One region of the Exiguobacterium sp. s145 genome, then DNA from elsewhere that is predicted to be linked to it. Evidence: riboswitches for the same ligand, from Rfam matches in the RefSeq annotation. Region 1 holds a riboswitch; the other holds the start of a gene.
The links. A riboswitch is a leader RNA that binds a small molecule or an ion and turns the genes downstream of it on or off. The one in region 1 is predicted to bind S-adenosylmethionine.
Positions count from the first base shown of each region.

Region 2: linked by a shared signal. The riboswitch ahead of KNQ07_RS06110 (alpha/beta hydrolase) and the one ahead of KNQ07_RS13705 (LLM class flavin-dependent oxidoreductase) in region 1 are both predicted to bind S-adenosylmethionine.

Region 1 covers NZ_JACSMV010000022.1:29,113-35,224, forward strand. Annotated here, with positions in the region: gene KNQ07_RS13695 (SRPBCC family protein) at 1-233, opposite strand, end outside; gene KNQ07_RS13700 (ATP-grasp domain-containing protein) at 336-1,283, opposite strand; gene KNQ07_RS13705 (LLM class flavin-dependent oxidoreductase) at 1,280-2,338, opposite strand; SAM riboswitch class I at 2,411-2,516, opposite strand; gene KNQ07_RS13710 (DUF975 family protein) at 2,625-3,263, opposite strand; gene KNQ07_RS13715 (DUF2325 domain-containing protein) at 3,334-4,602, opposite strand; gene KNQ07_RS13720 (DUF817 domain-containing protein) at 4,693-5,472, opposite strand; gene KNQ07_RS13725 (YczE/YyaS/YitT family protein) at 5,623-6,112, shown strand, end outside.
Region 2 covers NZ_JACSMV010000004.1:63,571-69,682, forward strand. Annotated here, with positions in the region: gene KNQ07_RS06100 (methionine ABC transporter permease) at 1-287, opposite strand, end outside; gene KNQ07_RS06105 (methionine ABC transporter ATP-binding protein) at 277-1,308, opposite strand; SAM riboswitch class I at 1,395-1,498, opposite strand; SAM riboswitch class I at 1,748-1,851, shown strand; gene KNQ07_RS06110 (alpha/beta hydrolase) at 1,914-2,672, shown strand; gene KNQ07_RS06115 (thymidine kinase) at 2,736-3,356, opposite strand; gene KNQ07_RS06120 (DedA family protein) at 3,534-4,184, shown strand; gene KNQ07_RS06125 (type B 50S ribosomal protein L31) at 4,220-4,465, opposite strand; gene rho (transcription termination factor Rho) at 4,563-5,927, opposite strand.

The DNA of each region.
Region 1 (6,112 bases):
TGTTTGAAATCCGGTTGATTTGTATAGGCAAGATCCGTCACGATATATGTCTCGAGGCGATTCCCTTGCATATACGTTTGCCGGTATGTCGAACCGACGACACCCGGTTTCCGTTCGATCACCTCGTGCTGGACGACACCTGGAATCAGGCGTTGTAACCGATCGTGATCAAAGATATGCCAGGCTTCCTCGATTGGAACATCCAGTCGCTTTTCTTCATGCCACGTTACCACCCGAACACCTCCCTTTACTGAAAAATACCCTGATGCGTGCAGTTCTAACTTCAGACTGCACACATGCAGGGTATTTGGCCTATTTTAATCGGTCCGTGATGATTATTTTACGGTCTGACGTTCGAGGGCCGCACCAAGGAACTTCGCCAGTTCGAGCATTCCGAACTTACCGGCGGCCGCTTCCGCATCCGAGTTGTAGTTCGTATTCGTGTTGACGTCATACGTATAAATCGTTCCATCCGCATCCTTGATGAACTCGATGCCGGCGACGGCAATCTGATTCGCTTGCAGGAATGCTTCGTACTTTTGAATGATTGGATCATCAAATCCGTCAACGACTTTAAATTTCATCGGTGTTTGCGGTGCTTCTTCCCCGACCGGGCAGAATAAGTCATCGATCACACACGCATCCGCCGGGCACAGTTCAAAGCCTTCTGATGTATCAACTTGGACAGCGTAAACGAATTTTCCACCGACGAATTCACAGCGTGTAATATACGGTTCCGGTGCCTGGATATACTCTTGGATCAACGTGATTCCGTCGACCGGCTCATCAAACGTCGGACCGTCAAGATACGTCTCGAGTGCTTCAATCGAGTGGAACAACTGGACACCGAGTCCTTTTCCGGCACGGTTGTGTTTTGTGATGAACGAAGACACCCCGATATTTTTCGCCGCCTCGACGATTTGATCACGTCCGACGGCAGCCGTCGTTTTCGGCACCCGGATTCCGGCTTTTCGAAGCGCCGTATACTGATTGATTTTACTGACTTCCAGTCGCAACGCACGTGTTCCGTTGAAGACCGTCCGGTCGTGTTCTTCGAGCCATGCAAGGATTCCTTCCGTCAGTTCCGGTGCATAACGGTGGCCGCGCGTGTGCGACGATGCACTCATCCGGCTGTAAAAGACACCTTCCGGCGGCACTTCATCAAGCGGGACCTGTCCTTCGTCGAGATGCCACTGTTCGTACGGCAGTTCCAGTTCCTCCAGTCGTTTGATCAGATGATCCGTCCATTCCTGATTTTCGTGTAAGATATGAATTTTTGTCATTTGATTTGACCTACCTTTCGTTTTTCTTCGACGAGCGGCATGACGTCGCGCGCGAAGCGTTCCATTTCTTCCAGTTGTGGTGAGAATTGAAGGAGCAACAGAGTAACGCCGACTTCTTCAAACGCAAGAATCCGCTCGGCAATCTGTTCCGGTGTCCCAATTAAATCAGGACGGAGTCCGCGGTTCGAGACCGAATAGTCATTCCGTTTTACCTGTTGTTCGAGTTGCGATTTACTGACGAAGTCATCATACCCGGCGTACCCGGCACTGTCTTCCTTCACATCCGTAATCCGTTGCCACTCGCGCACCGCCTCTTCTTCCGTATCGCGGCAGATGATATAAGCTGCCAGTCCAAAACTTTCAAGTGGTGTCTGTCCCGTCGCATGGCGGCGTTTTTTCATGTCTTCAATCTTGACGGACACTTCTTCGACCGTTCCGCCGTGCATGACATAGGCATCACAGTGGTTGACGATGGTTTGCTTGCCGGCTTCACTTTCTCCACCTGCATACAATTTGATGCCCGGGCGTTGCGCCGGTTTTGGATGTAGTTGTGTCTTCTCGAGCGTATAGTAGTTACCGTCAAAGCTGTACGGGGAAGCATCTGCCCATAACCCTTTCATGATCGTGACAAACTCTTCCGTTCGGGCGTAACGTTCGTCGTGAGCCGTGAAGATCCCGTTGTACTGCCGGGCTTCTTCTTCCCACCAGGCGGAGACGACGTTCAGCGTAAAGCGCCCGTTGCTGAGTTGATCGATGTTTGCTGCCATCTTCGCGGTCGTCGCCGGATTATGGAATCCCGGACGGACGGCTGTCATGATTTCGAGACGCTCCGTCGTTGCGGCAATCGCCGCTGCTGTCGTCCAGGCTTCAAGACTTGGTGCTTCAAGCCCTTTGATGTCATTTAAGTTTAATTCCGCAATCAGTGTCGTCGAAAACCCGATTCGTTCTGCCGTTTGCGCGACCTGTTTCGCATAGTCGAACGTCGCCGGCATCTGTTCGTCCTCGACATTTCGTAACCACCCGCCAAAAATCGGTAACCAAAATCCATACTCCATCCGTTATGTCCCCCTTATAAAAAAAATCGCGCTTCTCGAAAATCGAAAAGAGCGACGGATTAATCATGTCTGCTCTTATCTTCAAAGGAAAAATTCCTTTTAGGAAGTAGCACCTTCCGCTGCACGCGGGGTTGCTGAAGTGTCTTCGGGCCATTCCCTCGACTTCTCTTGATAAGAATTATTGGAATTATCGTACACTTTTTAGCAGAGTAAAGCAACCATTAAACCTTGTTTTCCAATCGGAATTAAAAAAGGACGAGAGCTTGGCTCCCATCCTCTTCTCACATTAATATGGTGCTACAAACGTTGATTGTTCACCAGGTGCTTCTTCTCCGCGGATCCGGTCGTAGAATTTCGCAAGCGTGACGCTGACGTAAGGAATAATCCACAAGAATCCGATTCCGATCGTGATCAATCCAAGGAAAAACCAGCCTATGAAAGATAGAATCAACAGGAAAGCTTCCATTTTGTGTCCATCCATCATTTGACGTGACCGGGTGATTGCTTCCAATACACCAATCGAAGGTTCATCCCGCAAAATGTAGTAAGTCAACATATACGAAAATGATTTGATAATGGCCGGTACAACCAATAACAATGCCCATAGGAACAAGAATATAAATTGGACGATTGAAAGCAGGACGACTTTTACGAAATATTTATAGGGCTCAAATAAATCACTGATTTTTGTTTGTTCTCCCCGTGCGATAGAAAGTGAGAACCAGACCCATCCTGCACCAAGTGGGATTAATAAGACCGTTGCAATCAATCCGAGGAAGTCAATCGTTTGGAAAGGTTCGTCATAATCAGACGACAGCAGTTCCGGAATGACTTGCAGAATTGCGAATAATAAAAACATCAAGACCGTAAAGCCCCAACGACCGCTTAATGCTTCCTTTGCTGATTTTTTTAATTGTGATGACATAAATAAGATCCTCCTCAAAATAAGTTCTATCTCTATTTACGGCTAATTAGGAGAGGAGTTTCATCTTTTTTCAGGATTTTCCTGTTTTCAACTGATTTAAGCGGGCTTTTTCAAGTTGGCGCTGGCATGCCGTATACAAAGAACGCCGCCCATCCAGTCGTTCCATCGCAAACGGGATGTCATGTTTTTTCGCCTGGGCGATGACGTGTGCAGAAGCCGCATGGGATACCCGGCTTGTCACGACGACGATCGCATCGGTCTTTTTGGCAAGACTGGCGATTTTCTTCGCAGATTGAGCGTCACCCGACAGATGAATCAGTTCGATTCCAGTTTTTTCGAAAAACGTCCGGTAGACCGGAGCTTGCTGTTCATTTCCGACAATGACGAGCCGCATGCCTTCGAACGATGCAAAATCGAGCGGTTCCTTATCAACGAAGTCGATCGGTTGTCCCGGTACCGACGTAGTTACAAGCGGTGTCAACGATTCGGATTTCTTTTCACGAATCCGGCGTATTTTCCGTTCCTGTTTGATTTTTGCCTTGCGTTTCATTTGTTTCAGATAGCGTTCCGGCCTTTTCTTGACGGTTGCCCCTTCAGTCGTTTGAACTGCCGACGTCACCGGTTTTGACGCATCGTTTGAAACATCCAACAGCTGTACCGCCGGCTCTTCGTATTGAAACGGATATTTCCAGGCAATCGTCAGTGTTTCCGGATGCCCTTTCCACATGACGAGATCAACGAGCTGGCCTTCTTTCAAATGGAAAAAGCGCATATCGTCAACCGGTGTTGCATAGTAAAAGGGTTTCCCTGTCTCATCCGTTAACGGACCCTCGATTGTCGATTCGATGATGCCATGGTTCTTGACGATACATTTTTCAAAAACGATTCGTTCCGCCAAAGGCTTCATCCGGTCAGTCGCAACAACAGCCAGTACTTCGAGTGTCGTCCGGCGGGTATCCTGATGCATGATTTGAACACGGATTTCCATTCCATGTTCAAGGTTCCATTGCCGGATTTCACTTTCAGAAATATGGCTGTTCGGCCATTCCCGTACGGAACCACCCTTCAGCTCACGGACAAACGTATACGCGTAACGCGGTTTGAGGACAGAGCTGATCTGTACCGGAGGAACAATCGGTTGGTCGACGGTCACGTCTTCGTCCGGTTCGCTCCGGACGATATCGGGCTTTACAGCCGGCGTATAATAACGCGATAGTTGAACCCATTCGTCAATTCCCCGAATTTCTTCGAGCAGTAAATCCCATTCCTCCACCGTTTCGACAATATTCATTTTACCGGCAATCAATGCTTTCGCCTGCTCTACGATTTGTTGCATCATCTTCGACAACCCCTTTGCTTTTTTTCCAATATAGCAAGGGGCTGTCGGTTAGGTTGCTCAAAAAAAGACCAGGTTATTTTTTGTATATGGTTAGGATTTTATTTCGATTGAAGGATCACCGAGCCGGTATTTTTCGACGGAGACAATCAGAATCGTGATGATGACAAGTAAAAACCAGGACGATAACTTCCCGAAGTCGACCAGTTCCCATCCATCCTGCTGATTCGGATACACCCATCCTTTAAAAAAGGTCACGATGTTTTCCGCCAGCCAGATGAACCAGGCAATCAACCCAAACGAGAGGGTGAGCGGCATTCGGTAGACCGTTTCATCCAGACGGAAATAGACCCAGGACTTATAAAAGACGAGAGCAACAAGTCCCATCAAAATCCAACGGAAATCAAACAACCAATGATGGGTAAAGAAATTGACGTATACAAGCAGACCGGTCGCTAGAGCAAACAGAGGCCGGGGAAACTGTGTGATACGGAGGTCAAACCGGCGGAAGGCCTGACAGATATAACTGGCGACGCTCGCGTACATGAAGCCGGCATAAAGCGGTACACCCAACACCTTGCTGAAGGCATCTTCCGGATAACTCCAGGATCCGAATTGGACTTTAAATAACTCCAGTCCGAGTCCAATCGCATGAAAAATTAAAATCAATTTAAACTCTTCTTTCGTTTCATAACGCGTGACGAGTAAGACGATTTGAACGACGAGGCACCAGATCAGGAGCAAATCGTAACGGGCAATCGGTTCCGCCGGTAGATAACGGGATGCAGCAAGTGCCAGGAAAATCGCGACCGGAAACACACAACAGATGGCCTCAAGGTATGTAAAACGGAAAAAATGACGGATTTTTTGCATGGACGGACCTCCTTTTCATTAGTATACGGATCAGAAGAACAGATTCCCTCCATCTCAAGATGGAAAATATCGGATTTGCTTTAGTTTCTTTCGTCAAACATGGTACAGTTAATGAATCAATTTTATTTTGAAACGAGGTGTCTCTCATCCATGAAGCAGACCATTCAAACGTCTTGGCTGTTCCGTTCCGTTCTGAAATGGGCATTATTCTTATTCGGTCTTTTTTTACTCGCTGTCGGTTCATCAATGATGATCACGGCACAACTCGGCGTCTCGACTTGGGACGTTCTTCACCTTGGTCTGCAAAATAAAACGCCGTTTTCCGTCGGGACGATTATTCTTCTCGTCGGCCTGTTGTTGGTGTTCGTCAAATACTTGCTCGACCAGATTACACCGCAGGTCGGCACACTCGTCAACGCGATTTTTGTCGGCGTATTCATGAATCTCGTTCTCGGTTCAGGCCTCCTGCCCTCTTTCTCCTCGCTTTGGCAGAATACACTATGGTTGATTGCCGGCATCTTCATCATCGGGATGGGCGCGGGACTGTACGTCGCTGTCGGCTACGGAGCCGGACCGCGGGACGGACTGACCCTGACGCTCGCCGAGCGATTTGGTACATCCATCCGGATGATGCGGACGT
Region 2 (6,112 bases), on a different contig from region 1:
ACGAGCGGAACGATTGCCGCCTGTGTTCCGATTGACGATCCGACAATTAAACGGGTCAGCGGAATGATTGCCACGAGCAGAATGATGAACGGAACGGACCGGAAGATATTGACGATGCCGCTTAGGACATTGAAGAACGGAATTCGTTCGAGCAACGCTCCTTTGCGTGTCACGACAAGCAGAATCCCGAGCGGTAAACCAATCAATGTCGAAAAGAGTAATGACAGTCCAACCATCGTCAACGTCTGCAGAAAAGCAGTCCAGATGTCCGTGTAATTAACTAGCATCTGCGAGCACCTCCTCGACGATGACATCCGACTGATCGATATATTGTAATGCCCGCTTGATTTCCGTCGCGTCGCCAATCAGTTCAACAAGCAGACTGCCGAACGGAATGTTTTGCAGTTCCGTAATGCTGCCGTGCAGGATGTTGAGATCGACATCAAACCGTTTTGCGACCTGCGATAAGAGCGGTTGTCCCGTCCCTGCCCCGAGGAAGTTGATTTTGTAGATGTGATGGCCGGCATCCCGTTGATCGATGACTTTTTGAACCGAGGCCGGAATCTCATCCTGCATGACGGAGCGGACGAAGTTTTTCGCCGTTGCCGTCTGCGGGTTCGAGAAGACATCGAACACGGTCCCTGATTCAATCAGCTGACCGGCTTCAATGACGGCGACCCGGTCACAGATTTCACGGATGACCCCCATCTCATGGGTAATCAGTAAAATCGTAATGCCGTATTCCTGATTGATTTGTTTCAGCAGACGCAATATGTGTTGGGTCGTTTGCGGATCAAGAGCGGATGTCGCTTCGTCACATAACAGGACCGATGGCTGGGTGGCGAGTGCCCGGGCGATCCCGACCCGTTGTTTCTGTCCGCCTGATAGCTGATCCGGATAGTGATCAGCTTTATCCGCCAAGTCGACGAACTCCAGCAGTTCCGTGACCCGCCGCTCGACCTCATCTTTTTTGACACCTTTTAAGACGAGCGGTTTAGCGACGTTCGCAAATACTGTATTCGAATCCAGCAGGTTGAAGTGCTGAAAAATCATCCCGATGTGTTGCTTCGCCTCCCGTAACTGCTTCGCCGACAGTGTCGTCAAATCTTGTCCATCGACCGTCACACTGCCGGATGTCGGCCGTTCGAGCAGGTTGACGCAACGTAATAAGGAGCTTTTCCCGGCTCCACTGAAACCGATGACGCCGAAGATTTCGCCTTTTCGGATTTCGAGATCCACGCCATTCAGCGCAGCAATCGATTGATCATTTGTTTCATAGATTTTTTTTACATTTTTGAATGTAATCACCACTTTTTCCCCCTTCAAAATACAAAAAAGGTCTCTTCTTAAGAAACAAGAAGAGACCTGGATCCGCACAATGGCAGAATCCACTCGACTCATCTCTCAGACAATTGTCTGATGGAATTGGCACAGTGCTCATAATGAGTCTGTTGCCGAGGTTTCGTAGGGCCAGTCCCTCCACCTCTCTGGATAAGTGTTGCGGTATGAAATTCATATGTGTATTGTTGCCGGTTGAACTTATGTCGTAAAACTAATTTTTACACTACAGAAAGATCTTTTAAAGGTCAACCATATTTTCAAAAATAAACCATATGACCCATATCGATCAGCAACCCGGGACAGGACGGATTCCCGAAAGCTCTTCGACGCCGTATAAAGAGAGTTTGACAATCCCTTTCCGTCAATGCTATCATCTTCTCAATGATTAATCCGACAATTCCTATACGATATATCAAGAGTGGACGAGAGACCTGGCTCTAGGACTCCACGGCAACCTGCCGATCGGCAAGGTGCTCCGACCAGCAAAGCAATTGCTTTGGATGATACACACGAGAAACTCGTTTGCGTCCAAAGCCAAACGGGTTTTTATTTTTGAAATGGAGGACGAGATGATGAGTATGGTTTATCCTGTTATACCGGGTGCCGAAGCCTTTTCCTTAGGACGCGGATCCGTCGGCATTTTGCTCTGTCATGGTTTTAATGCAACGCCGCAAAGTGTTCGGGCTGTAGGAGAACAGTTCGCAGCACACGGTTTTTCCGTCCATGCGCCACGCCTGCACGGGCATGGGACGGATCTGCGAGAATTCGAAGCGGCGACGGCCGATGACTGGAAGCAGAGCGTCCGGGACGGCTTTGAACAATTGGCGGGACGATGCGAATCCGTCTTCATCGTCGGCCAATCGATGGGCGCGACACTTGCCCTGTCACTTGCCGCTGAAGGACTCCCGGTCGCAGGAATCATCACCATCAATGCCGCCTTGTCCGTCCCTGCCTACGAAGCCTTGTCGTTCACCGATTGTCCGGTCTATCTTCCGGAAAGTGTCCCTGATATCAAACAGTCGGCTTTTGAAATCATCTATGATCTTGTCCCCGCCGTCTGCGCTTCGGAACTGTTACGATTGATTGAGGAGACGCGACCACACCTCGCGACGATTCAAATTCCGACGCTTATTTTATATTCTGCCGAGGATCATGTCGTCCCACCGATCTGTTCGGATTATTTGTACCGGACGATTGGTGCAGCAGATAAGCGCAGTTACTGTCTGCTTGACTCCTACCACGTCGCAACGCTTGACCACGACCAAAAAACGATTGTCCGCGAAACGCTGCAGTTCGTCGAACAGTTCAGCCACTTGACACAGACCGGCTGAACCCCAAAAAAGCGAACGATTCTTCGGCCTGACTGCCGGGAATCGTTCGCTTTTTTGTATTGCTTAATTATGTTGTTGCTTTTTCCATTCCTGCAACGGTTGTGGTTTCCCCGGTACTTGGTGGCAATGGCGGCAACGTGGTTCATAGGACTCAGACGCCCCGACCAGAATGATCGGATCATTGTAGTTGGCCGGTTTTCCGTCAATCAATCGTTGGGTCCGCGATGCCGGATCGCCGCACGACAGACAAATCGCCTGTAATTTCGTCACGAATTCTGCGCGTGCCAATAATTCAGGCATCTTGCCGAATGGTTCTGCCCGAAAATCTTGATCGAGGCCTGCACAAATGACGCGTTTGCCATCTTGAGCCAGTGCTTCGATGACGGCGACAATCTCATCGTCAAAAAATTGAACTTCGTCAATTGCGACGATTTGCGTCTCTTCCGCCACTGCTGCATAGACATCACGGCTCGTCGCCATCGGAATCGCGATGACCGAATTGCCGACGTGCGACACGACGTGTTCCTCATGATACCGGTCATCGATTGCCGGCTTGAACACTTGAACCGGTAACTTTCCATACTGTGCCCGTCTGACACGACGGATCAGTTCTTCCGACTTGCCGGAAAACATACTTCCGCAAATCACTTCAATCCAACCATATTGATTGATCACATGCATCATCGTAAACACCGTCCTCTAAATTAGTCACTTTAACGAGTATAGCCCGAATCTAAATTGAGAAAAAGGATTGACTTCTAAAAATCAAAAACCCTTGCCAAATTCGCCACTTTCTTCATCTTCTCATTTCAACTGGTATGTATTTCCTGTACACTGAAAGAGAAGTTTCTTTGAAGGAAGGTGACTCCGATTCATCACATATTACACGAAGTCCTCCACCAATATGGAGCGTTCGGACTCGCAATTCTTCTGGCCGGTGGAATCGTCGGTCTTCCGGTTCCGGACGAGACGTTACTCGTCATGTCAGGATTTTGGATGCATCACGGTGATTTACCGCTCGTCGGAACGATTCTTGCCGCCTATGCCGGCAGTTGCATCGGTATGACGATCAGCTACGTGCTCGGTTTGAAGCTCGGAATGCCGTTACTGCATCGAATGGCTCCGAAATTACGGATTTCTGAAAAACATATCTTTAAAGCCGAAGCCGGATTTTTACGTTACGGAAAAACCGTCCTAATCATCGGTTACTACATACCGGGTCTTCGGCAGTTGTCCGCCTTTTTTGCCGGTGTCTCGAAAATGCCGTTCCGGATCTTCGCCACCTATGCGTATACAGGTGCTCTCATTTGGATCAGTGTTTTTTTAGGAGCCGGATATTTTTTAGGGCGTCATTTTTCCTTCAGTCTACTGCTCGAACATTTCGCGAACAATCCGGATACACTCCCTTACCTGGTCGGTGCTGCGGGTGCAATCGGTCTGTCCTTCGTTCTGAAGACGTACCTGACGTACCGTGCCAAATTCAGCCTATACAAAAACAGCCTGCTCCAGTGAAGGAGACAGGCTGTTTTTTAATACTGAAGTCGCAATTACTTGCGGCCGTATTTTTTGTTGAAGCGATCGACACGACCGTCTGCAGCGTTGAACTTTTGACGACCAGTGTAGAATGGGTGCGAGTCCGAAGACACATCCACACGGATGAGTGGGTACTCGTTTCCATCTTCCCAAGTGATTGTCTCGTTCGAAGAACGTGTAGAACCAGTCAAGAATTTGTACTCAGTAGTTGAGTCCATAAATACAACTTTGTTGTAGTTTGGGTGAATTCCTTGTTTCATGGTTGTTTTCTCTCCTTCCGCCCTGGTTCATTTGCTGAGCCAGAGTAAGTTACCTTCCTATACTAAACGATTTTTTCATGCCCCGCAATACCTATTTTCAAGTCGTTGTGTCGGTTTTCGTCACACGTGGCTTCACAGGCGCACGCCGGACGGGTTTCTTCTTTTCTTTCTCCAGTTCGACGAAAAATTCTTCGTTATTTTTTGTATCCCGGATCTTGCGTAAGAAGCTGTCGACGAACTCATTGGACTCGTTCATCGTCCGGCGGATCGTCCATAAGGCATCCAGTTGCTCCTTCGGTAACAGCAACTCTTCTTTCCGTGTTCCGGATTTCCGGATATCGATGGCCGGGAAAATCCGGCGCTCGGATAATTTCCGGTCCAGATGCAGTTCCATGTTTCCAGTTCCTTTAAACTCTTCATAGATGACATCATCCATCCGTGAACCGGTTTCGACGAGTGCCGTCGCGAGAATCGTCAGACTGCCGCCGTGTTCGATATTCCGGGCTGCACCGAAAAAGCGTTTTGGTTTGTGGAAGGCTGCCGGGTCAATCCCCCCGGACAACGTCCGTCCGCTTTGCGGAACCGTTAAGTTGTAAGCACGCGTCAAACGTGTAATCGAATCCATTAAAATAACGACATCTTTTTTATGCTCGACGAGACGCATCGCCCGCTCCAACACAAGTTCCGAAATCCGAACGTGGTTGTCCGGTGTTTCGTCAAACGTTGAGCTGACGACATCCGCTCCAGGGACAGAACGTTCGATGTCCGTCACTTCTTCCGGCCGTTCGTCAATCAACAGAATAATCAATTCAACATCCGGATGATTCACCTGGATTGAATTGGCGATTTCTTTTAATAGAGAAGTCTTACCTGCTTTTGGCGGCGCGACAATCAAACCGCGTTGGCCAAATCCGACCGGGGCAATCATATCCATCACCCGGACCGACAAATGACGCGGTTCTGTCTCAAGACGCATCAGGCGATCCGGATAGATTGGTGTCAATGCCGGGAAGAACAGACGGTTCCGGGCTGTATCCGGCGCTTCTCCATTGACGGCTTCCACACTTAATAAGCCTTGGAACCGTTCATTTTCTTTTGGCGGACGAACTTTCCCAGTCACGACGTCTCCGTTACGGAGATTAAAGCGGCGGATTTGTGAAGCGGCGATATAGATGTCTTCAGAGGATTGCGAGTAGTTGATAGGACGAAGGAAGCCGAAGCCGCCGTCATTTTGCATTTGTGGGTTTCCGGGGATGACTTCGAGTACCCCCTCGAGGAAATAAAGACCGGTGGATTCTGCCTGCGCTTTAAGAATCTTGAACATCAATTCGCGCTTACGAGCCTCACGGTACTGCGGTACGTTTTTTGTTTTAGCGATCTCATATAAATCTTTTAATGTCAGGTTACTGAGTTGAGCAAGTGTATAGGAACGTTCTGGTTTGTCAGTTTTTTCAGTTGGCATATGCATTCACCTATTCTTCGTATAAATTCAGGAGCAAAGGATGTTTTCTTCATGGTGCAAAAGATCATGTTGTAGATTCTTCGTGAATTAAAGGTATCACATTTCATCCATTTCGTCGTGATTTAAGAAATGGGAATTTCTTCTTTGTAATATTCGAGTATATTATTGCAATTATGTTACAAAAA